One region of the Pseudomonas sp. KH_046_1 genome, then DNA from elsewhere that is predicted to be linked to it. Evidence: predicted binding sites of a transcription regulator. Region 1 holds the regulator's gene; the other holds the start of a gene.
What was found. Region 1 encodes sigma-54, which starts transcription at its own class of promoters, with help from an activator protein. Its sites were predicted from a motif close to ANTGGCATNNANNTTGCTNT; they were not measured.
Positions count from the first base shown of each region.

Region 2: AC3IT9_RS07480 (flagellar basal body rod protein FlgF) is a predicted target of sigma-54. The motif match lies at 5,047-5,066, and genes of this name have one in related genera.

Region 1 covers NZ_CM174481.1:947,030-959,183, reverse strand. The annotation lists gene lptC (LPS export ABC transporter periplasmic protein LptC) at 1-302, shown strand, start outside; gene lptA (lipopolysaccharide transport periplasmic protein LptA) at 289-837, shown strand; gene lptB (LPS export ABC transporter ATP-binding protein) at 837-1,562, shown strand; gene AC3IT9_RS04220 (RNA polymerase factor sigma-54) at 1,835-3,328, shown strand; gene hpf (ribosome hibernation-promoting factor, HPF/YfiA family) at 3,403-3,711, shown strand; gene ptsN (PTS IIA-like nitrogen regulatory protein PtsN) at 3,724-4,188, shown strand; gene rapZ (RNase adapter RapZ) at 4,191-5,048, shown strand; gene AC3IT9_RS04200 (HPr family phosphocarrier protein) at 5,064-5,336, shown strand; gene AC3IT9_RS04195 (ZIP family metal transporter) at 5,382-6,275, opposite strand; gene AC3IT9_RS04190 (superoxide dismutase) at 6,307-6,918, opposite strand; gene AC3IT9_RS04185 (DUF2753 family protein) at 6,921-7,349, opposite strand; gene AC3IT9_RS04180 (class II fumarate hydratase) at 7,377-8,753, opposite strand; gene AC3IT9_RS04175 (FagA protein) at 8,734-9,141, opposite strand; gene pmbA (metalloprotease PmbA) at 9,304-10,650, opposite strand; gene yjgA (ribosome biogenesis factor YjgA) at 10,759-11,283, shown strand; gene tldD (metalloprotease TldD) at 11,332-12,154, opposite strand, start outside.
Region 2 covers NZ_CM174481.1:1,645,225-1,657,378, reverse strand. The annotation lists gene flgK (flagellar hook-associated protein FlgK) at 1-233, opposite strand, end outside; gene flgJ (flagellar assembly peptidoglycan hydrolase FlgJ) at 257-1,546, opposite strand; gene AC3IT9_RS07495 (flagellar basal body P-ring protein FlgI) at 1,558-2,646, opposite strand; gene flgH (flagellar basal body L-ring protein FlgH) at 2,674-3,369, opposite strand; gene flgG (flagellar basal-body rod protein FlgG) at 3,421-4,206, opposite strand; gene AC3IT9_RS07480 (flagellar basal body rod protein FlgF) at 4,252-4,992, opposite strand; gene AC3IT9_RS07475 (sigma-54-dependent phenylalanine hydroxylase transcriptional regulator PhhR) at 5,304-6,863, opposite strand; gene phhA (phenylalanine 4-monooxygenase) at 7,235-8,026, shown strand; gene AC3IT9_RS07465 (4a-hydroxytetrahydrobiopterin dehydratase) at 8,131-8,487, shown strand; gene AC3IT9_RS07460 (amino acid aminotransferase) at 8,487-9,680, shown strand; gene AC3IT9_RS07455 (hypothetical protein) at 9,955-10,086, shown strand; gene AC3IT9_RS07450 (hypothetical protein) at 10,159-10,344, shown strand; gene AC3IT9_RS07445 (MFS transporter) at 10,444-11,643, shown strand; gene arfB (alternative ribosome rescue aminoacyl-tRNA hydrolase ArfB) at 11,640-12,053, opposite strand.

The DNA.
Region 1 (12,154 bases):
TCCGCGGCACTGAATTCCCGTGGCACGTCCAGAGCCTGCGCGGCGAGGTCAACCCTGATGGCACACAGGTCGAACTGATCGATGACGTGCGTATCACGCGCTTTGACGAGAAAAACCGTAAAACCCTGATCACCAGCACCCGCATGACCGTGTTCCCGCAGCAGCAATATGCGCAGACCGAGCAAGACGTTAGAATCGACGGCGCTGGCGGTGTATCGACTGGCAAGGGAATGAAGGCGTATTTGAAAGAAAGCAGGATACACCTGCTATCGAACGTAAGAGGACAGTATGAGGCTCGTTAAAACCCTCCCGATTTTGCTCAGTCTGGGCGCAGCACTGGGAAGCGTGAGCGCCTGGGCTCTGCCGGAAGATCAACAGCAGCCTATCCGCATTCAGGCCGACGATGCCCAACTGGACGACAAGCAAGGTATTGCTACCTATAAGGGTGACGTGATCATCACCCAAGGCTCGATGAAGGTGACAGGCAACACCGTTACCATTACCCGCACCCCGGCTGGCGACATCGACGTAGTGACCTCGGTGGGCAACCTGGCGTACTTCGAGCAATTGCAAACAGCTGGCGATACCAAGCCTGTTCAGGGCTGGGGCGTGACGATCCAGTATCACGCCGCGCAAAATCGCGTCGTACTGATCGACAAGGCCAAAGTTGTCGACAAGGACAACAACGTCACCCAAGGCGAGAAAATTGTCTACGACACGGACAAGAAGCTCGCCAGCGCCGGTCGCGCCACAGGCAGCAAGGTCACCGAGGCGCGCCCGCGTATTGACATGGTGATCCAGCCGAAGAAGAAAACCGACGAGAAAAAGGCTCAGTAATGGCAACTCTGAAAGCTCAGCATCTGGCCAAGAGCTACAAGAGCCGCCAGGTCGTGCGCGACGTCAGCCTGTCCATCGACAGCGGTCAGATTGTCGGCCTGCTTGGCCCGAACGGCGCCGGCAAGACCACCTGCTTCTACATGATTGTCGGCCTGGTACAGGCCGACCAGGGCCGCGTCCTGATCGATGACCTGGACGTCAGCCACCAGCCGATGCATGGCCGCGCGAAGGCCGGTATCGGCTACTTGCCGCAGGAAGCATCGATCTTCCGCAAACTGTCGGTGGCCGACAACATCATGGCCATCCTCGAGACCCGCAAGGAGCTCGACAAGGCCGGTCGTCGCAAAGAGCTGGAAAGCCTGTTGCAGGAATTTCACATCAGCCACATCCGCGACAACCTCGGCATGAGCCTGTCCGGTGGTGAGCGCCGCCGCGTTGAAATCGCCCGCGCCCTGGCCACCAACCCGAAATTCATCCTCCTCGACGAACCCTTCGCCGGCGTGGACCCGATTTCGGTCGGTGACATCAAGCAGATCATTCACCACCTCAAGGCCAAAGGCATTGGCGTGCTGATCACGGACCACAACGTTCGTGAAACCCTGGATATCTGTGAAACCGCCTATATCGTCAATGACGGTCAACTGATCGCTGAAGGCGACGCTGAAACCATCCTGGCCAACGACCTGGTGAAGGAAGTGTACCTGGGCCACGAATTCCGCCTGTAAGACACCGAGGTGCCAGAGCAGTCGACGGGCGCTTGTCTCGATAAAAAATCAACTCTTTTTTATTGTTACAGCGCTCCAGGCAAACCCGACGCTTCAAAGATGTTCAGGAGCCAGCCGGAGCAACCTGTCAACAAAACTTTGCAGCTTTTATTGTTACAGCGCTCTAGGCAAACCATTCAGTTTCAGGCATATAATTTGCTTATGTTTGGCGCCCCGGCGCCCTGTAGTGGATGGCGCATGTGCGCCGGCGAATAAGGTGTTAAGCCCCTGCCATGAAACCATCGCTAGTCTTGAGAATGGGCCAGCAGCTGACGATGACACCGCAGCTGCAACAGGCCATCCGCCTGCTCCAATTGTCGACCCTGGACCTGCAACAGGAAATCCAGGAGGCCCTGGAGTCCAATCCGATGCTCGAACGCCAGGAAGAAGGCGACGACTTCGACAATTCCGACCCCTTGGCCGACAACGCCGAACAAAAGCCCAACACTGACATCCAGGAGCCCTCCTACCAGGAAAGCGCCCCGACGGTTGATAACCTCGATGAAGGTGACTGGAACGAGCGCATCCCCAACGAACTCCCCGTCGACACCGCGTGGGAGGACGTTTACCAGACCAGCGCCAGCAGCCTGCCCAGCAGTGACGACGACGAGTGGGACTTCACCACCCGCACCTCGGCCGGCGAAAGCCTGCAGAGCCACTTGCTGTGGCAGCTGAACCTGGCCCCGATGTCCGACACCGATCGCCTGATCGCCGTGACCCTGATCGACTGCATCAACAATCAGGGCTACCTGGACGAAACCCTCGAGGAAATCCTCGAAGCCTTCGACCCGGAACTGGACATCGAACTGGACGAAATCGAAGCCGTCCTGCACCGCATTCAGCAGTTCGAGCCCGCCGGCATCGGCGCCCGCAACCTGGGTGAATGCCTGTTGCTGCAATTGCGTCAATTGCCAGCCAAGACACCTTGGCTGGCCGAGGCCAAGCGCCTGGTCACCGATTACATCGACCTGCTTGGCAGCCGCGACTACAGCCAGTTGATGCGCCGCATGAAGCTCAAGGAAGATGAACTGCGCCAGGTCATCGAACTGGTCCAGAGCCTCAACCCGCGCCCGGGCTCGCAGATCGAGTCCACCGAAGCCGAGTACGTCGTTCCTGACGTTATCGTGCGCAAGGACAACGAGCGCTGGCTGGTGGAGCTGAATCAGGAGTCGGTGCCACGTCTGCGGGTCAACGCCCAGTACGCCGGTTTCGTGCGCCGCGCCGACACCAGCGCCGACAACACCTTCATGCGCAATCAGTTGCAGGAGGCCCGCTGGTTCATCAAGAGCCTGCAAAGCCGCAATGAAACCCTGATGAAGGTTGCCACCCAGATCGTCGAGCATCAACGCGGCTTTCTGGAGTACGGCGACGAAGCCATGAAGCCGCTGGTCCTGCATGACATCGCCGAAGCGGTCGGCATGCATGAATCGACGATTTCACGGGTGACCACCCAGAAGTTCATGCACACCCCCCGGGGCATTTATGAACTGAAGTACTTTTTCTCCAGTCACGTAAGCACCTCCGAAGGCGGCGAATGCTCGTCCACGGCGATCCGGGCGATCATCAAAAAACTGGTTGCCGCGGAAAATCAGAAAAAGCCGTTGAGTGACAGCAAGATCGCTGGTTTACTGGAGGCACAAGGCATTCAGGTGGCTCGCCGCACCGTCGCCAAGTACCGCGAATCCCTCGGGATCGCGCCTTCGAGCGAACGCAAGCGGTTGATGTAGAGCCACGCCACAGCGTTCCAGTGGTAGATCATCTGATCTACCGCTTTATGCACTGGCAACGAAGGAGAAGCTGTATGCAAGTCAACATCAGTGGACACCAACTGGAAGTGACCGAACCTCTTCGCACCTACATCGGCGAAAAACTCGAACGATTGGAGCGACATTTCGACAAGATCACTAATGTGCAGGTCACGATGACCGTCGAAAAACTGAAGCAGAAAATCGAAGCCACGCTGCATATTCCCGGGAATGAAGTGGTCGCAAACGCGGAACATACCGATATGTACGCCGCGATCGACGCACTCACCGACAAGCTGGATAAACAACTCAAAAAACATAAGGAAAAGACCCAGAGCCTCCTCCAGGGCGCAACCGGTCGTTAACACTCCCTACCCATGATCCGACTTGAAAGTATCCTGACCCCCGGCCGTTCCCTGGTGAACGTGCCGGGAGGCAGTAAAAAGAAAGCCCTCGAACAAATTGCCAATCTGATCGCCCGCGAAGTGCCGGCCCTGGAGATGCAAGATGTCTTCGAGGCACTGATTGCCCGTGAAAAACTCGGCTCCACCGGGTTTGGCAATGGAATCGCTATTCCACATTGCCGTCTCAAGGGCTGTGTTTCGCCCATCAGTGCATTGATGCACCTGGACGCCCCTATCGATTTCGACGCCATCGATGGTGCGCCGGTTGACCTGCTGTTCGTGCTGCTGGTCCCGGAAGCCGCCACCGATGCGCACCTTGAGCTGCTGCGACAGATCGCCAGCATGCTCGACCGCAAGGAAGTTCGCGAAAAGCTGCGTAGTGCTGCAAGCAACGAAGCCCTGTATCAGGTTGTCCTGGACGAGCAAAACGGTCAGTAATCATGCGCTTGATCATCGTCAGTGGCCGTTCCGGCTCAGGTAAAAGTACCGCCCTCAACGTTCTTGAGGACAACGGCTACTACTGCATCGACAACCTGCCTGCCGGCCTGCTGCCGGAGTTGGCCGAACGCGCCTTGGTTCATACCGAGCTGTTACAGCCGCTGGTCGCCGTTTCCATTGACGCGCGCAACCTGCCCAGCCACCTGTCACGCTTCCCCGACCTGCTCGAGGAAGTCCGTGCCCGCCACATCCAGTGCGATGTGCTGTACCTGGACGCCGACGAAGAAACCCTGCTCAAGCGCTTCTCGGAAACCCGCCGACGTCACCCCCTGACCAATGCCAACCGCTCGCTGGCCGAAGCCATCAGCGTCGAGAGCGACCTGCTCGGGCCGATTGCCGACCTCGCCGATCTCAAGATCAACACCACCAGCCTGAACCTGTACCAGCTGCGCGACGCCATCAAACTGCGCCTGCTGAATCAGCCAGAGCCGGGCACTGCGTTCCTGGTGGAGTCCTTCGGGTTCAAGCGTGGCATGCCGGTGGACGCCGACCTGGTGTTCGATGTGCGCTGCCTGCCCAACCCTTACTGGAAACCGGAATTGCGCGAACAGTCCGGGCTCGATCAACCGGTTGCCGACTATCTGGCGGCACAACCGGATGTCGAAGAGATGTTTCAGGACATTTCCACATACCTGCTAAAGTGGCTGCCGCGTTTTGCCGCCAGCAACCGCGCCTATGTCACCATTGCCATTGGCTGCACTGGCGGACATCACCGTTCCGTCTACCTGACCGAGCGTCTGGGGCAGGCGCTGCAAAAATCACTGAAGAACGTCCAGGTTCGCCACCGCGACCTCAGCTAAAGGATTCACACCGCGATGCCTGCTCTGGAAATCGAAATCATCAACAAGCTGGGCCTGCATGCTCGCGCTTCTGCAAAATTCGTTGGGGTGGCGGGTCAGTTCCCGTGCCAGATCCGGGCCGGTCGTACACCAGAGTCCATGGTCGATGGCAAAAGCATCATGGCGATGATGATGCTGGCCGCCGGCAAAGGCACCACGATTCACTTGAGCACCGAAGGCGAGCAGGAACAGGAAGCGCTGAACGCGCTGGTGGCGTTGATCAACAACTTCTTCGACGAAGGCGAATAACACTCCGACAGGTGAGCTTTTGTGGCGAGGGAGCTTTGCCACAAATCAAGCCAGCGCTGTATCCATCACCATCATCAAACAGAACCCCATCAGCAGCCCGAGGCTGGCAAGCTTGTCATGACCATTGCGGCGCGACTCGGGAATGATTTCATGGGTCACCACCAGCAACATCGCCCCCGCCGCCAGTGCCAATCCCAAAGGCAGCAGCAGTTCGGCCAGGCTCACCAGCCACGCGCATAGCAGTGCGAACACAGGTTCGACCAACCCAGATGCGGCACCGATCAGGAACGCCTTGATCCTGGACATCCCTGCCCCGGCCAGTACCAAAGCGATGACCAACCCTTCCGGCACATCTTGCAAGGCAATGCCCATGGCGAGACTGTCGGCGTCAGGCATTCCACCACCGGCCGAAACACCCACAGCCATGCCTTCCGGGATGTTGTGGGCGATGATCGCAAACACAAACAACCAGATCCGCGGAGGAATGACCGGTCGCTCCAGCGTGCCGACCAGCATGTCCGGACTGGCCCCGGAGACCTTCCGATCCACCAGGAACAACCCGAATGCGCCGAGCATAATGCCGAAGCTGATCAGCCCACTGGACGCCCAGGGTGACAGGCCAAGCCCTTCGGCGGCAGAGATGCCCGGAACGATCAGCGAAAATGCCGTCGCCGCGAGCATCACGCCAGCGCCAAACCCAAGCAAAGTGTCGCTGAGCATCTGTGGCATCCGCCGAATCACCAACACCGGCACCGCGCCCAGCGCGGTACCCAAGGCGCAGATCGCACCGCCCTGCAGTGCACGTAGCAACTTCGGCTCAAGGTCGAGCCATGCCAGCCCATGGGCAACCAATAGGCTCATACCCGCCAGCAGTAACAGCGATCCAAACGCGTAACGAAACATCCGTCCACTTCCGATCGCCAGTGTTTCAGTGCCCATAGCCCTGCCTTGGATTGTTTTTATAAAAGACTTAAACCAGTGCGGTCTGATAGCGCGCAGCGACTTGCGGCCAATTGATCACGTTGTAGAACGCGCTGATGTATTCCGGACGACGGTTCTGATAACGCAGGTAATAGGCGTGTTCCCAGACGTCGAGGCCCAGAATCGGCGTATTGCCGTTCATCAATGGGCTGTCCTGGTTGCCGCTGCTTTTCACCACCAGGGTCTTTTGCGGAGTTACGCTCAGCCAGGCCCAGCCACTGCCGAAGCGGGTCAATGCAGCCTTGGTAAAGGCTTCCTTGAAGCTGTCGAGGCCGCCCAGTTGTTCATCGATGGCCTTGGCCAGCGCACCTTCGGGCTCGCCACCACCGCCGGGCGTCATGACTTCCCAGAACAGCGAATGGTTGGCGTGGCCGCCGCCCTGATTGATCACCGCTGCGCGAAGTTTTTCCGGCAACTGCTGAACGGCAGACACCAGCTTCTCCACGGACCAATCGGCATACTCGGTGCCCTCGACGGCCGTGTTGAGGTTGTTGATGTAAGTCTGGTGATGCCGGGTGTAGTGAATCTCCATGGTCTGCGCATCGATGTGCGGTTCCAGGGCGTCGTAGGCGTATGGCAAGGCAGGCAAGGTAAAAGCCATGTTCAATGGACTCCATGATGATGAGGCGCAGGCGAAGCGACATCGATGCGCAGCAGCCGATGGGTACGCGGATACTCGCCGTGCTCACTGATGAAATTCAGCAGCTCAACGTAGCTCTTGCTGCTCTGGCGCAACGCCGCTTCACGCAATGCTTGTGGTAGCCGCGGGTCCTGCACGGTCTGCAGCAGCCGTTGGTGGATGGCACACAAGTATTCGGCGCTCTCCTCCGGCTGGTTCAGACGCAAGTGCAGGTCCGCCAGGTTGTGATGGGAAATCACGCAGGCCGCCACCGCTTCGTCGGCATCCGCCCAGCGCTCGAACAGCACCTGGGCCAGGGCCAATGCCTGCAGGTACGCCTCGCGGGCATCGACCAGTTCACCCAGCATGAAAAAACGATTGGCTCTTTCGATCGTGCGTTTCCAGTGCTCCATGGTGCGCCTCCAAAGCGGTAACGGGGCTTACACGCCGCCCGCGGTGAGTTTTTCCGGGTTGAGCAATTCTTCCAGCTGGCTGCGCGACAGCTCGGTGTATTCCAGCGCAACGTCAATCACCGGCCGGCCTTGCTGATAAGCCTTCTTGGCAATCTCGGCTGCTTTCTGGTAACCGATGATCGGGTTGAGCGCGGTGACCAGAATCGGGTTGCGTGACAGCGCTTCCTTGATCCGGCCTTCGTTGACCTTGAAGCTGGCGATGGCCTTGTCCGCCAGCAGGCGGCTGGAGTTGGCCAGCAACTCAATGCTGCTCAGCAGGTTCTGGGCGATGATCGGCAGCATCACGTTCAATTCAAAGTTGCCCGATTGACCGGCGATGGTGATCACGCTGTCGTTGCCGATCACCTGAGCCGCGACCATCGCGGTGGCCTCCGGAATCACCGGATTGACCTTGCCCGGCATGATCGAGGAGCCCGGTTGCAAGGCTTCGAGTTCGATCTCGCCAAGGCCGGCCAGCGGGCCGGAGTTCATCCAGCGCAGGTCATTGGCGATTTTCATCAGCGACACGGCGGTGGCCTTTAGCTGTCCGGAGACTGCAACGGCAGTGTCCTGAGAGCCGATCAGCGCGAACAGATCCTTGCCTGGCTGGAATTCAACCCGAGTCAATTTGCTTAGCTGCTGGCTGAAACGTGCCGCGAACTCGGGGTGCGCATTGACACCCGTACCCACCGCCGTTCCGCCCTGGGCCAGGGATTGCAGGCTTGGCTGCAAGTCTCGCAGATGGCCGATGTTGGCCTTGAGCTGCTGCGCCCAACCATTGAGCACCTGGCTCATGCGCACTGGCATGGCGTCCATCAGGTGCGTGCGCCCGGTCTTGACGTGGTGATGAACTTGCCCGGCCTTGTGCTCGATGACCTGTACCAGATGCGTCAGCGCCGGCAGCAACTGCTCATGCAACGCCAGCGCGGCACTGACGTGAATCGTGGTCGGGATGATGTCGTTGCTGCTTTGCCCGCAGTTGACGTGATCGTTGGGGTTCACCGCCTCGCCGAGCAAGCGACTGGCCAGCGTGGCGATCACTTCATTGGCGTTCATGTTGGAGCTGGTACCGGAACCGGTCTGGAAGATATCCACCGGAAAATGCTGCATGAAATCGCCTTCGAGCAGCCCTTGGGCCGCGTCGACGATGGCTTTGCCCTGGGCTTCGCTGATCTGCCTGAGTTCGACGTTGGCGCGGGCGGCCGCTGCCTTGGCGAGGATCAGCGCGCGAATGAACTGAACCGGCATCGGTTTGCCGCTGATCGGGAAGTTATCCACCGCACGCTGAGTCTGTGCGCCGTAGAGGGCGTCCACCGGGACCTGAAGCTCGCCCATGCTGTCGCGCTCAATACGTGTCTTGGTCATCTGTAAATCCTTGCACCAGTTCTATGAGGGGAATCGAGGGCTGCAACTCACAGGTCGCGAGTTGCCAGGTGTAGCTCTGCCAGCGCTTGAGGCGGCATTTGCACAACGAAAGGCGTTCGAGGTCGCGCAGCGGGCGCCAGGCCTGGTCGAGACAGTAGGTGCGCCAGTGCCACGGCAGCGCGACATCGGCGGCGGTATCGAGCAACAAACGGAAGGAGGTTTCGGCGACGGTCCAGGGTGAGGTGGCCGTGCAACACGCCAGATACCGGCCTTCGGCCAGGTAGTGGTCGATCAGGCGAGGCTCGTCGGGGTTCATCGCGCAACGGATCTGGCGACTCATCCAGCGCCAGCTTTCGAGGTACGGCTGCTCGTGCAAGGCAGAACTCATGATCCGGGGCTCGCTCGGTAATGAGATTTATTATTAAGTGATAATGAGAAACAAAACAAGGCTGTAAGGGCAAGTTACCTCCCACAGGGGATCTGTGTTGTAGCCAATAAAAAAGGCGCGCCACCCAATGGGTGGCGCGCCTTTTTGTATTGCTGCCGGGCTTTAGCTACCCGCCACCGTCATCCGCTCGATCAGCACCGAACCGGTGCGAATGTTGCTGCGCAACTCAAGATCGTTACCCACGGCAACGATCTGCTTGAACATGTCACGCATGTTGCCGGCAATGGTCACTTCCTGCACCGCGAACTGGATTTCGCCGTTCTCGACCCAGTAACCCGCCGCGCCCCGGGAATAATCACCGGTCACCATGTTCAGGCCTTGGCCCATCAACTCGGTCACCAGCAATCCGCGGCCCATGCGGCGCAGCAAGGCGGCCTGGTCTTCATCGCCATGGGTGACGAACAGGTTGTGCACGCCCCCGGCATTGGCGGTGCTCGGCATGCCGAGCTTGCGACCGGAGTAGGTGCCGAGGATGTACGACACCAACTCACCTTTTTCGACGAACGGTTTGGCATAGGTTGCCAAACCATCACCATCGAACGCTGCGCTGCCCAATGCCCGCATCAGATGCGGACGCTCGTCGATGGTCAGCCACTCCGGAAACAGCTTCTGACCGAGAGTACCTTCAAGGAACGACGACTTGCGATACAGGCTGCCGCCGGAAATCGCCGACAGGAAACTGCCGAACAGTCCTCCAGCCAACTCGGCGGAAAACAGCACCGGCACCTCGCAAGTCGGCACCGGACGCGCGCCCAGACGACTCGCCGCCCGTTGCGCAGCGCGCTGGCCGATGCTGACCGGGTCGGCCAGCAGATTGCCCTGGCGGTTCACGTCGTACCAGTAATCGCGCTGCATCTGGCCATCGGCCTCGGCGATCATCACGCAGCTCAGGCTGTGGCGAGTCGACGCGTAACCGCCGATAAACCCGTGGCTGTTGCCATAAACGCGGCAGCCCTGATGGGTGCTGAGGGTGGTGCCGTCGGCGTTCTTGATCCGGCTGTCGGCGGCAAACGCCGCGGCTTCGCAGGCCAGGGCCTGTTCGATGGCTTGTTCCGGAGTGATGTCCCATTGGTGGAACAGGTCGAAATCCTGAATATCCCGCGCCATCAGCGCGGCATCCGCCAGGCCCGAGGCTTCATCTTCAGAGGTGTGCTTGGCGATGGCCAGTGCTGCGGCAACTGTCTCGCGGATAGCTTCCGGACCGCTAGCCGAGGTGCTGGCGGAGCCTTTGCGCTGGCCGACGTACAAGGTGATGCCGAAACCCTGATCACGGTTGAATTCAACGGTTTCGACTTCACGCTGGCGCACCGTGGTCGACAAGCCCTGCTCCAGTGACACCGCCACTTCACAGGCACTGGCGCCCTGGCGTTTGGCTTCAGCGATGATCTGCTCGACTTGTTCCTGCAGTGCCGGCAACGCTTGTGGGCCGACGCTTTCAACTGCACTCATGCTGTTCTCCACTCAAATTCTGCTTTCGGTAACGGTCATCGAGCGACCGGGCCGGACAAGCGGCCCCCGACTGGTTATCATGGCGGCGTTTCTTTGCGGACGGCCACCATGGTTGATTCTTACGACGACTCCCTCGATACGGGAGAAAAAAGCAAATCCCAGGTTAAACGCGAGCTGCATGCTCTGGTTGACCTTGGCGAGCGCCTTACAACACTCAAGCCTGACTTGCTGGCAAAACTGCCCTTGACCGACGGAATGCGTCGGGCTCTGGCCGATGCGCCCAAGCACACCGCGAATATCGCGCGTAAACGGCACCTTCAATTCATCGGCAAACTGATGCGCGATCAGGACACTGCCGCCATTCTGGTTCTGCTCGATCAACTCGATGCCTCCACTCGCCAATACAACGAACGCTTCCATAACCTGGAGCGCTGGCGCGATCGTCTGATCGCCGGCGACGATGCCGTTCTGGAAAAATTCGTCGTCGACTACCCGGACGCGGACCGCCAGCAATTGCGCTCCCTGATCCGTCAGGCCCAGCATGAGCTTGCGCAAAACAAGCCTCCTGCTTCCAGCCGTAAAATCTTCAAGTACATCCGTGAGCTGGACGAGACTCAACGCGGTCTGCGTTAATTCTCGAATCGGGTGAGCTGCCTCGCAGCTCACCCGCAGCCTCACTTCTTACGAACCCGTGCCACCCACGGTGATCGCATCAATCTTCAGCGTTGGCTGGCCGACACCCACCGGCACCGACTGCCCATCCTTGCCACATGTGCCCACGCCGCTGTCCAGCGACAGATCATTACCAACCATCGACACCTTGCTCATGGCTTCCGGCCCGTTGCCGATCAGGGTCGCGCCCTTGACCGGAGCGGTGATCTTGCCGTCCTCGATCAGGTACGCCTCACTGGTGGAGAACACGAACTTGCCGCTGGTGATGTCCACCTGACCGCCACCCAGGTTGGCGCAGTAGATGCCGCGCTTCACCGAGGCGATGATTTCCGCCGGGTCGCTTTCGCCGGCAAGCATGTAGGTGTTGGTCATGCGCGGCATCGGCAGGTGCGCGTAGGATTCGCGACGACCGTTACCGGTGCGCGCTACGCCCATCAGGCGCGCGTTGAGCTTGTCCTGCATGTAGCCCTTGAGTACGCCGTTTTCGATCAGCGTGGTGCACTCGGTCGGCGTGCCTTCGTCGTCGACGCTCAACGAGCCACGGCGACCAGCCAGGGTGCCGTCATCGACAATAGTGCAAAGCTTCGACGCAACCATCTCACCCATGCGCCCGCTGTAGGCCGAACTGCCCTTGCGGTTGAAGTCGCCTTCCAGACCATGACCGACGGCTTCGTGCAGCAGCACGCCCGACCAACCGGAACCGAGCACCACCGGCAAGGTACCGGCCGGTGCCGGAATGGCTTCAAGGTTGACCAGCGCCTGGCGCAACGCTTCACGGGCATAGCCCATGGCGCGGTCTTCGGCGAGGAAATAGCGGTAATCGGTCCGACCG
Region 2 (12,154 bases), 700 kb from region 1:
GTAGCGGTACGCAGCTGCGAATCGAGGTAGGAGTTATACACGCGACGCACATCGGCCAGCGTCGTGCCGGTACCGATGAACACGTTGCCGTATTGAATCGAGCCTTTGGTGCTCTGCACAGACTGCTGGCGCGAGTACCCGGCGGTGTCGACGTTGGCAATGTTGTTGCCGGTCGTCACCAACGAGTTATGGCCAGCACTGAGCCCCGACATCCCGATATTGAGCAAACTCATGATTCAGACCTTATACCTTGTGCCTATAAAGGCGTGGTGGAAACGCCCGCCGCAGCGTAGTTCTGGTAACTCGTCATCTGCTTGGCTATCTGCGAAATCTTGCTTGCGTAGTCCGGGTCGGTTGCGTAACCGGCCTTCTGCAACTCGCGTACAAACTGTTCTGGGTTATCGGCTGACTTCACGACATCTTGATAGCGATTATTGGTCTGCAGCAAAGTCACAAGGTCATGGAAACTGTCCTTGTAGGAATCGTAGGAACGGAACTCGGCCGTCTCCTTGACCATCTGCCCATTGCGGAATTCGCTGGTGATCGCCCGCGCCGAGTTGCCCTGCCAACTATTGCCGGCCTTGATGCCGAACAGGTTGTGGCTGCTGCTGCCGTCCTGAGCACGCATGACAGACTTGCCCCAGCCGGTTTCCAGGGCCGCCTGGGCCACCAGGTAACGTGGATCGACACCAATCCGGGCTGCGGCTTCCTTGGCCATCGGCAACATGGTATTGACGAACTGGTCGGCGGAACTGAAGGCTTTCTTCGCCGGCGCCAGCGGAATCTGCGCCATGGCGCGACCGTAGATCTGCATGCCGCCAGTGGAGGATTGTTGCGCGGTCGCCAGCCAGTCGCCGTTGTACAACGGCCCCGTGCCGGTGTTCGTCGCGCGCTCAGGCAGCGGTGTCTTGTTGATCGTCGTAGTGGCAGCGGTCGCCGCCGAAGGCACCAGTCCGGCCAACAACCGATCAGCCAGTTTCGGCGGCAATGCCAGGCGTCGCTGATTGATCAGCGCCATGTCATTGCGATGGGCACCCTCGCCCGCCTCTTGTGGCGTATGGACCGATCGCGAAGCCCACAATGGACGCTGGCCGTTGACCCGCGACAGTGGGCCATTGATTGCCACCGTACCTGCTGCCACCGGCGTTTGCACGGCGGCCCTGGCAGCCTCTTGCTTGGCCAGCGATGCAGCGGCCGCCTCGCCCGGCGCCATTGGCTTATTCTTCGACATCTGGCGCATCAGCACATCCGCCAGGCCGATACCTCCACCCTCGCGGGACATGGAAACCGCCAGTTGCTGGTCGTACATTTCCTGGTACTGCTTGGCCGCCGGGGTGTTCATCGGATTGTCCTGCCCCAGCGCATCGGTTGCCGAGCGCATGGACTTGAGCATCTCACCGATGAACAGCGACTCGAACTCCTGCGCCACCTTGCGCATGTTGCCGTCGCTGTTCTTGTCGCCGACCTTGAGCTGATTCAGACGATTGAGGTCCGAATAGGAGCCCGAATCGCTGCTGCTGACCAGACCGCTCTTGCGCATATCCACGATGGCCGTCCTCAGATCACGATCAGATCGGCTTGCAGGGCACCGGCCTGCTTCAGCGCTTCGAGGATCGCCATCAAGTCACCCGGTGCCGCGCCGACCTGGTTCACCGCACGCACGATTTCGTCGAGGGTGGTGCCAGGGCCGAACTTGAACATCGGCTTGGCTTCCTGCTGGGCATTGACCTTCGAACGCGGCACCACCGCCGTCGTGCCATTGGACAGAGGGCCGGGCTGACTGACGATCGGGTCTTCGGTAATGGTCACGGTCAGGCTGCCGTGGGTCACGGCAGCCGGGGAAACCTTGACGTTCTGGCCGATCACGATGGTGCCGGTACGGGAGTTGATGATGACTTTCGCCACCGCCTGACCCGGATCGACTTCGAGGTTTTCCAGGATCGACAGGTAGTCGACGCGCTGGCTTGGATCCAGCGGCGCGGTCACGCGAATCGACCCGCCGTCGATGGCCTGGGCCACGCCAGGGCCGAGCATGTCGTTGATCTTGTCGACGATGCGCTTGGCGGTGGTGAAGTCGGAACGGTTGAGGTTCAGCGTCAGGCTGTTGCCCTGATTGAAACCGCTCGGTACTGCACGCTCCACCGACGCACCGCCGGGGATGCGACCGGCCGACGGAACGTTGACGGTGATCTTCGAGCCGTCTCGCCCTTCTGCATCGAAACCACCGACCACCAGGTTGCCCTGGGCCACCGCATACACGTTGCCATCGATACCCTTGAGTGGCGTCAGCAGCAAGGTGCCGCCGCGCAAACTCTTGGAGTTGCCGATGGACGAAACGGTGATGTCGACCTGCTGACCCGGCTTGGCGAACGCCGGCAAATCGGCACTGATCGACACCGCCGCGACGTTCTTCAACTGCACGTTGCCCGAACCCGGCGGCACCTTGATGCCGAACTGCGAGAGCATGTTGTTGAAGGTCTGCAGGGTGAACGGGGTTTGCGTCGTCTGGTCGCCGGTGCCGTTAAGCCCGACCACCAGGCCGTAACCGATCAATTGGTTGGAACGCACGCCGGAAATGCTGGCGATGTCCTTCAGGCGCTCGGCCTGCGCGTTGAACGCGGCGGACAGCATCAGGGCGGCCACCATGAGGTGTTTAAGATTCAAACTGACCACCTAGAAAGGGAACAGCGGGCTGAGGAAGAAACGGTCGAACCAGCCTGGCTGACTCGCATCGGCAAACGAACCGGTGCCCGAGTAGGTGATGCGCGCATCGGCGACACGGGTCGACGGCACGGTGTTGTCGGTGGCGATGTCATCGGCGCGAACCAGGCCGGCAATCCGCACCAGCTCGTCACCGGTGTTGAGGGTCATCCACTTTTCGCCGCGTACCGCGATGATGCCGTTGGGCAACACATCGGCGACGGTGACCGTGATCGAACCGGTCAGGGTGTTGCCCTGAGCCGCCTTGCTGTCACCCTTGGTCGCGCGGTCACCTTCGTAGCTGGCACTCAGGCTCAGGTCGCCATCGCCGAACGGGTTGTTGGTGGTGGCGCTGCTGCCGAACAGCGAAGTCAGGCCGATGTTGGCCTTGCTGTTCTTGCCAATTTGCGAGTTGGCGTTTTTGCTGGCCTGGGTCCTTTCGTTCAGGGTGATGGTAATGATGTCACCGACCCGGAACGCCTTGCGGTCACCGTAGAGGTTCTGTTCGAAACCGGCCTGATAGATCGAACCGTTGTTCGCCGCCGCCGGCAACGGCGTACGCGGCAACACCGGAGCGTAGTAAGGGTCATTGGGCTTGGGCGTCGCAGGCACGCAACCTGCGAGCGCGGTGATCCCACTCAGTGCCAGAACAGATACATAGCGATTCATGACCCTACCTCACGGTGTAGCAGGCAGCCTCATGGCCGCACATAGACTTGATTACAGATTCTGCGTTACGAACGAGAGCATCTGGTCGGCGGTGGAGATCACCTTGGAGTTCATCTCGTAGGCGCGCTGGGTGGTGATCATGTTGACCATCTCCTCAACGGTGCTGACGTTGGACGTTTCCAGGGTGTTCTGCAGCGTGGTGCCGAAACCGGCCAGGCCCGGGGTGCCGACTTGCGGTGCGCCGCTGGCGGCGGTTTCCAGGAACAGGTTGTTGCCCACTGCCTGCAGGCCGGCCGGGTTGATGAAGTCGGCGGTTTGCAGGTTGCCGATCACCTGGGCAGCCGGGTTGCCGGCAATGGTGATGGACACGGTGCCGTCGCGGCCGACCGTGAAGGTCTGCGCGTCGTTCGGAATGACAATCGCCGGCTCCAGGGCAAAGCCGCTGGCGTTGACGATCTGGCCGTTGGAGTCCAGGTGGAAGGTACCGTCACGGGTGTAGGACGTCGTGCCGTCCGGTTGCAGGATCTGGAAGAAACCGCGACCGTCGATGGCCATGTCCAGTGGCTGCTCGGTGGTTTGCAGGCTGCCGGCGGTGAAGTTTTTCTGGGTGCCGACGATGCGCACACCGGTACCCAGTTGCAGACCCGACGGCAGTTCGCTGTCCTGGGTCGACTGGGCGCCAGGCTGGCGCTTGATCTGGTAGAGCAGGTCCTGGAACTCGGCGCGGTCACGTTTGAAACCCGTGGTCGACACGTTGGCCAGGTTGTTGGAAATGGTCGTCAGGTTGGTGTCCTGGGCGGACAGACCTGTCTTGGCAACCCATAGAGCCGGAAGCATTCGATTCTCCTCGTGTGCCTGTTTTACGGCGCGACGTTCTGGTAATTAGCTGATCTGCAAGACCCGAGCCATGGCCTGGTCGTCGTCTTTGGCGGTGTTCATCATCTTGATGTGCAGCTCGAACTGCTTGGACAAGGCCAGTACCGAGGTCATCTCTTCCACGGCATTGACGTTGCTCGACTCGAGAAACCCGGACACCAGCTTGACGTTGGCATCGGCCTGCGCAGGCGCGCCGTCCTTGGTGTGGATCGAACCATCCAGGCCCTTGGTCATGTTCTTGAGGTCCGGATTGACCAGCTTGATGCGGTCGACTTCAGCCATCACCCGGGGACCTTCGCCCATCGCGCGGATGCTGATGGTGCCGTCCTCGCCGACTTCGATCTGCTGCTCCGGCGGCACGGCAATCGGCCCGCCATTGCCCATGACCGGCATGCCGTTGCCGGCGCGCAGCACGCCCAGGGCGTCAACGTTCAGGCTGCCGGTGCGCACGTAGCTTTCACCGCCATCGGGCGTCTGCACGGCAATCCAGCCGTTGCCTTGCACGGCGACGTCGAGGTCGCGACCGGTTTCCACCAGTGAGCCAGGGGAAAAATCGGTGGCCGGGCGTTCGGACATGGCAAACGCACGCGCCGGAAAGCTGTCACCGAACACCGGCATCGAACGGGCCTGCTCCAGGTCTTTCTGGAAGCCGTTAGTGGAGATGTTCGCCAGATTGTTGGCATGCGCCTTTTGCGCCAGTGCATTCTGGCTGGCGCCGGTCATAGCCACATAAAGGTACTTGTCCACACTCTTTCCTCTGCCTGCCGGACGTTTGCCGCCCACTGCTGTACTGCTGAGCCATAAGCAATTTGCAGACCAACTTGTTTTTGACGGCGCGAGGCCCGGCAAACAGGGGACTTTGGGGATTCAGAGGGGATTTGTGATTTGTATCAGAGACGAAAAACCGGCGGTGTCATGCCGGTGGGTGGCAAGTGCCGGCCTCTTGAGTGACTGATCTATCGCCTTCGCGAGCAAGCCCGCTCCCACATTTGGAATGCGTTCCCCTGTGGGAGCGGGCTTGCCCGCGAAGAGGCCGGCACAGACGCTGAAAATTTCAGTCAAGACTCAGTCTTGCCCACCTCATACTCACGCAACTTGTTGGCAATGGTGGTATGCGAAACCCCCAGTCGCTTGCCCAGTTGCCGACTGCTCGGATGCTCGGAATACAGCCGCTCCAGCACCGCCTTCTCGAAACGCCCGACGATCTCGTCCAACCCACCCTCCAGCGAAAAATCGCCAAGGGGCTGACGCACGCCGTAATCCGGCAGGCGAATATGCTCGGCCTTGACCGTGCCGCCGTCGCACAGGGAAACCGCCTGGAACAGCACGTTCTCCAGTTGCCGCACGTTACCCGGCCAATGGTAATGACTGAGCCGCTCCATGGCCGCCGGAGCCAGCTTCGGTAACGGGCAACCAATCTGCCGGCTGGCCTGATCGAGGAAGTGCTCCACCAGCGGCGTCAAACCGTCGAGGCATTCGCGCAACGGCGGGATGTGCAGCGACAGCACATTCAAGCGGTGATAGAGGTCCTGGCGGAACTCGCCGCGAGCGCACAATTCGGACAGGTCGACCTGGGTCGCACAGATCACTCGCACATCGAGGTAGACCTCTTCATCACTGCCTACACGGCGGAAGCAACCGTCCTGCAAAAAGCGCAGCAACTTCACCTGCAAGCGCGGGCTCATTTCCCCAACGCCATCGAGAAACAGCGTACCGCCCGCCGTCAGCTCCAGCAGCCCGAGCTTGCCTTCGGCCCGCGCCCCTTCAAAGGCACCCGGGCCGTAACCGAACAATTCCGTCTCGGCCATGGACTCCGGCAGACCGGCGCAGTTGAGCGCCATCAACGGCGACTGCCCACGCGGGCTGGCCAGATGGCAGGCCCGCGCCAGCAACTCTTTGCCGGTGCCGGTTTCCCCTTCTATCAATAGCGGCGCATCCAGCGGCGCCATGCGCCGCGCTTCGCGCACCACAGCGGCCATGACTTTCGAGCTCTGGAAGATGCTGTCGAAGCCACGCAATTCCTGCTTGCGCACGTTGTAGATGCGCTCGCCCACCCGGTCGGCGCGGTGCAATGTCAGCACCGCACCGGCCATGGCTTCGCTGTCGTCATGCTCCGATTGCAGTGGCGCGATGTCGGCCAGGAACACATCCCCCTTGACCTTGACCCGCAGCCCGTTGATCCGCGACTTGTTGGCGCGCACCAGTTCCGGCAAATCGAAATCTTCGGCGTAACGCGACAGGGGAATCCCCGGCACTTCGTCGACCCGCACCCCGAGCAACTGCGCCGCTGCCCGGTTGGCCGCGACGATGGAACCGCCCATGTCGATCGACAGCACCGGAAACTCCAATGCACCGAGCAGTGCATTGAGTTCCATGTGCCGACGCTCGCTGGGCATCAGCCCTACACGCTTGACGCCAAACACCCCGGCAATCGCTTCGAATTTCGGACGCAAGGCCTGGAACTGAATGTTGATCAGGTTCGGGCAATGCAGGTAGATGGCATTGCCATGCTCACCGCCCACCTCACCGCGGGCCACGTTGATCCCGTACTCCACCAACAGGTTGAGAATGTCGCGCAGGATGCCGATGCGGTTCTGGCAGTGGACTTTGATACGCATAAAAAAGACCTGATAAACGATGATTGACCTGTGGGAGCCAGCCTGCTGGCGATGGCGTCGCATCAGGCCCTATTGATGTCGAATGACACACCGCTATCGCCAGCAGGCTGGCTCCCACAGGGTTAGCGCCCGACTTTTCTGATTAGGCGCTCAGATAGTCGTCAAGATTATGTGACAGATGTAGGGCTTTTCCCAGCCGCCAATCTCAACATCTGCGCGACGACGACCGATACGTAACGAAAACTTTACGATAATTGAGGGATTTTCCCGCACACGACGCTGTTCACCTGCTGCAACGCTGCAATTGATGGGGTATTTCTAGGTCCATAGCAGTACATAACAAGAACGAAATCCCTTAGCAGGAGAGCAGCATGAAGCAGACGCAATACGTGGCTCGCGAGCCCGATGCGCAAGGTTTTATCGACTACCCCGCCGAAGAACACGCGGTGTGGAACACGCTGATCACTCGTCAACTGAAAGTGATCGAAGGGCGTGCGTGCCAGGAGTACCTGGACGGTATCGAAAAACTCGGTCTGCCCCACGACCGCATTCCTCAACTCGGCGAAATCAACAAGGTCCTGGGTGAAACCACCGGCTGGCAGGTTGCCCGGGTTCCCGCACTGATTCCCTTCCAGACCTTTTTCGAATTGCTCGCCAGCAAGCAGTTTCCGGTGGCGACCTTCATTCGTACCCGCGAAGAACTGGACTACCTGCAAGAGCCGGACATTTTCCACGAGATCTTCGGTCACTGCCCGCTGCTGACCAACCCGTGGTTCGCCGAATTCACCCACACCTACGGCAAACTCGGCCTCAAGGCGTCCAAGGAAGAACGCGTGTACCTGGCGCGCCTGTACTGGATGACCATCGAATTCGGCCTGGTCGACACCCCGCAAGGCCAGCGCATCTACGGCGGCGGCATTCTGTCTTCTCCGAAAGAGACCGTGTATTGCCTGTCGGACGAGCCTGAGCATCAGGCGTTCGATCCGCTGGAATGCATGCGCACGCCCTACCGCATCGACATCTTGCAGCCACTGTACTTCGCGTTGCCAAATCTCAAGCGTCTGTTCGACCTCGCTCACGAAGACATCATGGGCATGGTCAAGCAAGCGATGCAGATGGGTCTGCACACACCAAAATTTCCGCCAAAACCAAAAGCCGCGTGATCCGCCGCTTTTAGAATCAAGTGAGCCTGTCAGAAACCATAGCTTTGGATTAGCGTGGTAGCACTGAGGGCCGATTTCCCAACATTCGATTTCAGGAACACATCATGACCGCATTAACTCAAGCCCATTGCGAAGCCTGCCGCGCCGATGCTCCACAAGTCAGCGACGAAGAACTGCCGATCCTGATCAAGCAGATCCCGGACTGGAACATCGAAGTACGCGATAGCATCATGCAGCTGGAAAAGGTTTTCCTGTTCAAGAACTTCAAGCACGCCCTGGCGTTCACCAACGCCGTCGGTGAAATCTCCGAGGCCGAAGGCCACCACCCGGGCCTGCTGACCGAGTGGGGCAAAGTCACCGTGACCTGGTGGAGCCACTCGATCAAGGGCCTGCACCGCAACGACTTCATCATGGCCGCGCGCACTGACGAAGTAGCCAAGGACGCTGAGGGGCGCAAGTAATGCATTTCGACGCCATCGGTCGAGTACCTGGCGACCCGATCCTGGGCCTGATGGAGGCCTACGCGCAGGACCCGAACCCGCGCAAGTTCGATTTGGGCGTGGGTGTCTACAAAGACGCCCAGGGCCTGACGCCGATTCTCCAGTCGGTGAAGCTTGCCGAGCAGCGTCTGGTGGAGCATCAGTCGACCAAGACCTACATCGGTGGTCACGGCGAACCGGCATTCGGCATAGCGATCAATGAGCTGGTGCTGGGCGCCGATTCGAAGCTGATCAGCGCACAACGCGCCGGCGCCACCCAGACTCCGGGCGGCACCGGGGCTTTGCGCCTGAGCGCGGACTTCATCGCCCAGTGCCTGCCGGGGCGCGGCGTATGGCTGAGCAACCCGACCTGGCCGATCCACGAAACGATTTTTGCGGCAGCCAAGGTCAAGGTCAGCCACTACCCGTACGTGGGCAGCGACAACCGGCTCGACGTCGACGGCATGCTGGCGGCGCTCAATGAAGCGCCCAAGGGTGACGTGGTGTTGCTGCACGCCTGCTGCCACAACCCGACCGGTTTCGACCTGTCCCAGGATGACTGGCAGAGGGTGCTGGAGGTAGTACGCAAGCGCGAACTGCTGCCACTGATCGACTTCGCGTATCAAGGATTCGGCGATGGCCTGGAACAGGATGCCTGGTCCACCCGGCTGTTCGCCGCCGAGTTGCCGGAACTGCTGATCACCAGTTCCTGCTCGAAGAACTTCGGCCTGTACCGCGACCGCACCGGCGCGCTGATTGTCTGCGCGAAAACCGCCGACAAGCTCACCGACATCCGCAGCCAGCTGGCCAACATCGCCCGCAACCTGTGGTCGACGCCGCCGGATCACGGTGCAGCCGTGGTCGCGACCATCCTCGGCGACCCGGAACTGAAGAACCTCTGGGCCGACGAAGTGGAAGCCATGCGCCTGCGTATCGCCCAACTGCGCAGCGGTCTGGTGGAAGCGCTGGAGCCTCACGGTTTGCGCGAGCGCTTTGCGCACATTGGCGTGCAACGCGGGATGTTCTCCTACACCGGCTTGACGCCTGCGCAAGTGAAGAACCTGCGCGATCATCACAGCGTGTACATGGTCAGCTCGGGCCGGGCCAACGTGGCGGGGATTGATGCCACGCGTCTGGATCTGCTGGCCGAGGCGATTGCGAAGGTCTGCAAATAACCTTCAAACACTGCAAATCCCCTGTAGGAGTGAGCCTGCTCGCGATAGCGGAGTGTCATTCAACATTGATGTTGACTGATACACCGCTATCGCGAGCAGGCTCGCTCCTACAATTATTTCTGTGCCAGTGTTACCGATCTGTCTATACAACCCCATCCGTCGAAACAAATGGATATAAAAGTCCGTTTGTCATTTTCAGTGCTGTATCCTGCCCAGGCTTTTTAAAAGCGCGGATCTACCAGATCTATCAACAGACTTAGCGAGGAGCGCAACCATGCACGAGATTCCTAATCTCCCCTTCCCAAGCCTGCACGAACCTGAGCAGACGACCACGCAGCAAGCCGGCGCCCAACAGCCCGAGCCGAAAGAAGCCACTGACAGCCGCCAGGCTGACAGAGAAGACTGAAACACCCGCCGTACAGACCGTGTGGAAAGCGCTAACATGCGCTTTCCACACTGCCTGAAAGAGTCTTTACCCATGACCGATGAATTCAGTGAAGCGCAGGCCAGCGTCCTGATCGGCACCGCCGAGAAAATGATCGGGATCTGGAATCGCCTCTCCCCCGAGAAACAAGCCGCCTTGCTCGCTCGCTTCGGCACCCAGGAAAATGCACTGGCCGCCCTGGTCACCACGCAACTGGTCACTCCCGCCAAACCTGAATGACGCCGCCCGGCAAATAGTTTTACCTTTTCACAACCTGTGACCGTCCACACCGTTATCATAAGCAGCCTATCTATCCTGCTTTACCGTGGACCTTTACCCATGCCTGAAAACCAGCGCCCCCTGGCGGTCACGCTGCAAGTTGTTTCCATCGTCCTTTTCACCTTCATCGGCTACCTGAACATCGGCATCCCCCTGGCCGTATTGCCCGGTTACGTCCACAGCGACCTGGGCTTCGGCGCGGTGATCGCGGGCCTGGTGATCAGTGTGCAATACCTGGCCACCCTGCTCAGCCGCCCCTATGCCGGGAAGATCATCGACAACAAGGGCAGCAAGCTGGCTGTGATGTATGGCCTGGCCGGTTGCGGCTTGAGCGGTGTGTTCATGCTGGTCTCCGCCTGGACCCAGAGCCTGCCGATGCTCAGCCTGATCAGCCTGTTGATCGGCCGGCTGGTGCTCGGCAGCGCCGAAAGCCTGGTGGGCTCGGGCTCGATTGGCTGGGGCATCGGCCGGGTCGGCGCGGCGAATACGGCCAAGGTCATCTCGTGGAACGGTATCGCCAGCTACGGCGCACTGGCTGTCGGCGCGCCCTTGGGTGTGTTGCTCGTCCATCAACTGGGCTTGTGGAGCATGGGGGTGAGCATTGTTTTGCTAGCTGTGCTCGGCCTGCTGCTGGCCTGGCCGAAAACCGCCGCGCCGATCGTTGCCGGTGAGCGCCTGCCGTTCATGCATGTGCTGGGGCGAGTCTTCCCCCACGGCTGCGGCCTGGCCCTGGGCTCCATCGGCTTCGGCACCATCGCCACCTTCATCACCCTGTATTACGCCACGCAACACTGGGACAACGCGGTGCTGTGCCTGAGCCTGTTCGGCGCCAGCTTCATCGGCGCGCGCTTGCTGTTCGGCAACCTGATCAACCGCCTCGGCGGCTTTCGCGTCGCCATTGCCTGCCTGTCGGTGGAAACCCTGGGATTGCTCTTGCTGTGGCTGGCACCGGATGCCCACTGGGCACTGGCGGGTGCGGCGCTGAGCGGCTTCGGCTTTTCGCTGGTGTTTCCGGCACTGGGCGTGGAGGCGGTCAACCTGGTCCCGGCCTCCAGCCGTGGCGCAGCCGTCGGCGCCTATTCGCTGTTCATCGACTTGTCGCTGGGGATCACCGGGCCGCTGGCCGGGGCGATTGCAGCCGGGTTCGGTTTCGCTTCGATCTTCCTGTTCGCTGCCTTCGCCGCCTTGAGCGGATTGATACTGAGCCTTTACTTGTATCGGCAGGCACCAAAGCAACGCGAAGCGCGGGACACTCCTTAGAAGTCGACCTTGCCGCGCCCGGCCTTGATGTTGCCGCGCTTGCTCTTGGATTCGAGGCGACGGGTCTTCGAGCCGAGGGTCGGCTTGGTCGGACGGCGCTTCTTCTCGACCTTGGTGGCACTGAGGATCAACTCGGTCAGCCGCAACAGCGCATCGGCGCGGTTCTGCTCCTGCGTCCGGTACTGCTGGGCCTTGATGATCAGCACACCGTCGCTGGTGATGCGGCTGTCGCGCAGCGCCAGCAGCCGCTCCTTGTAGAACTCGGGCAAGGACGACGCCGGAATGTCGAAGCGCAGGTGCACGGCACTGGAGACCTTGTTGACGTTCTGCCCACCGGCGCCCTGGGCGCGAATGGCCGTCAATTCGATCTCGGCATCCGGCAGCTGCACGTTGTTGGAAATCACCAGCATGGAAAAGCGTCCGTATTCAGAGCGTGCAGGATACCGCGATCAGATCTTCAGCACGCCACAAATCCCTTGTGGGAGCGAGCCTGCTCGCGATGAGGGCGTGT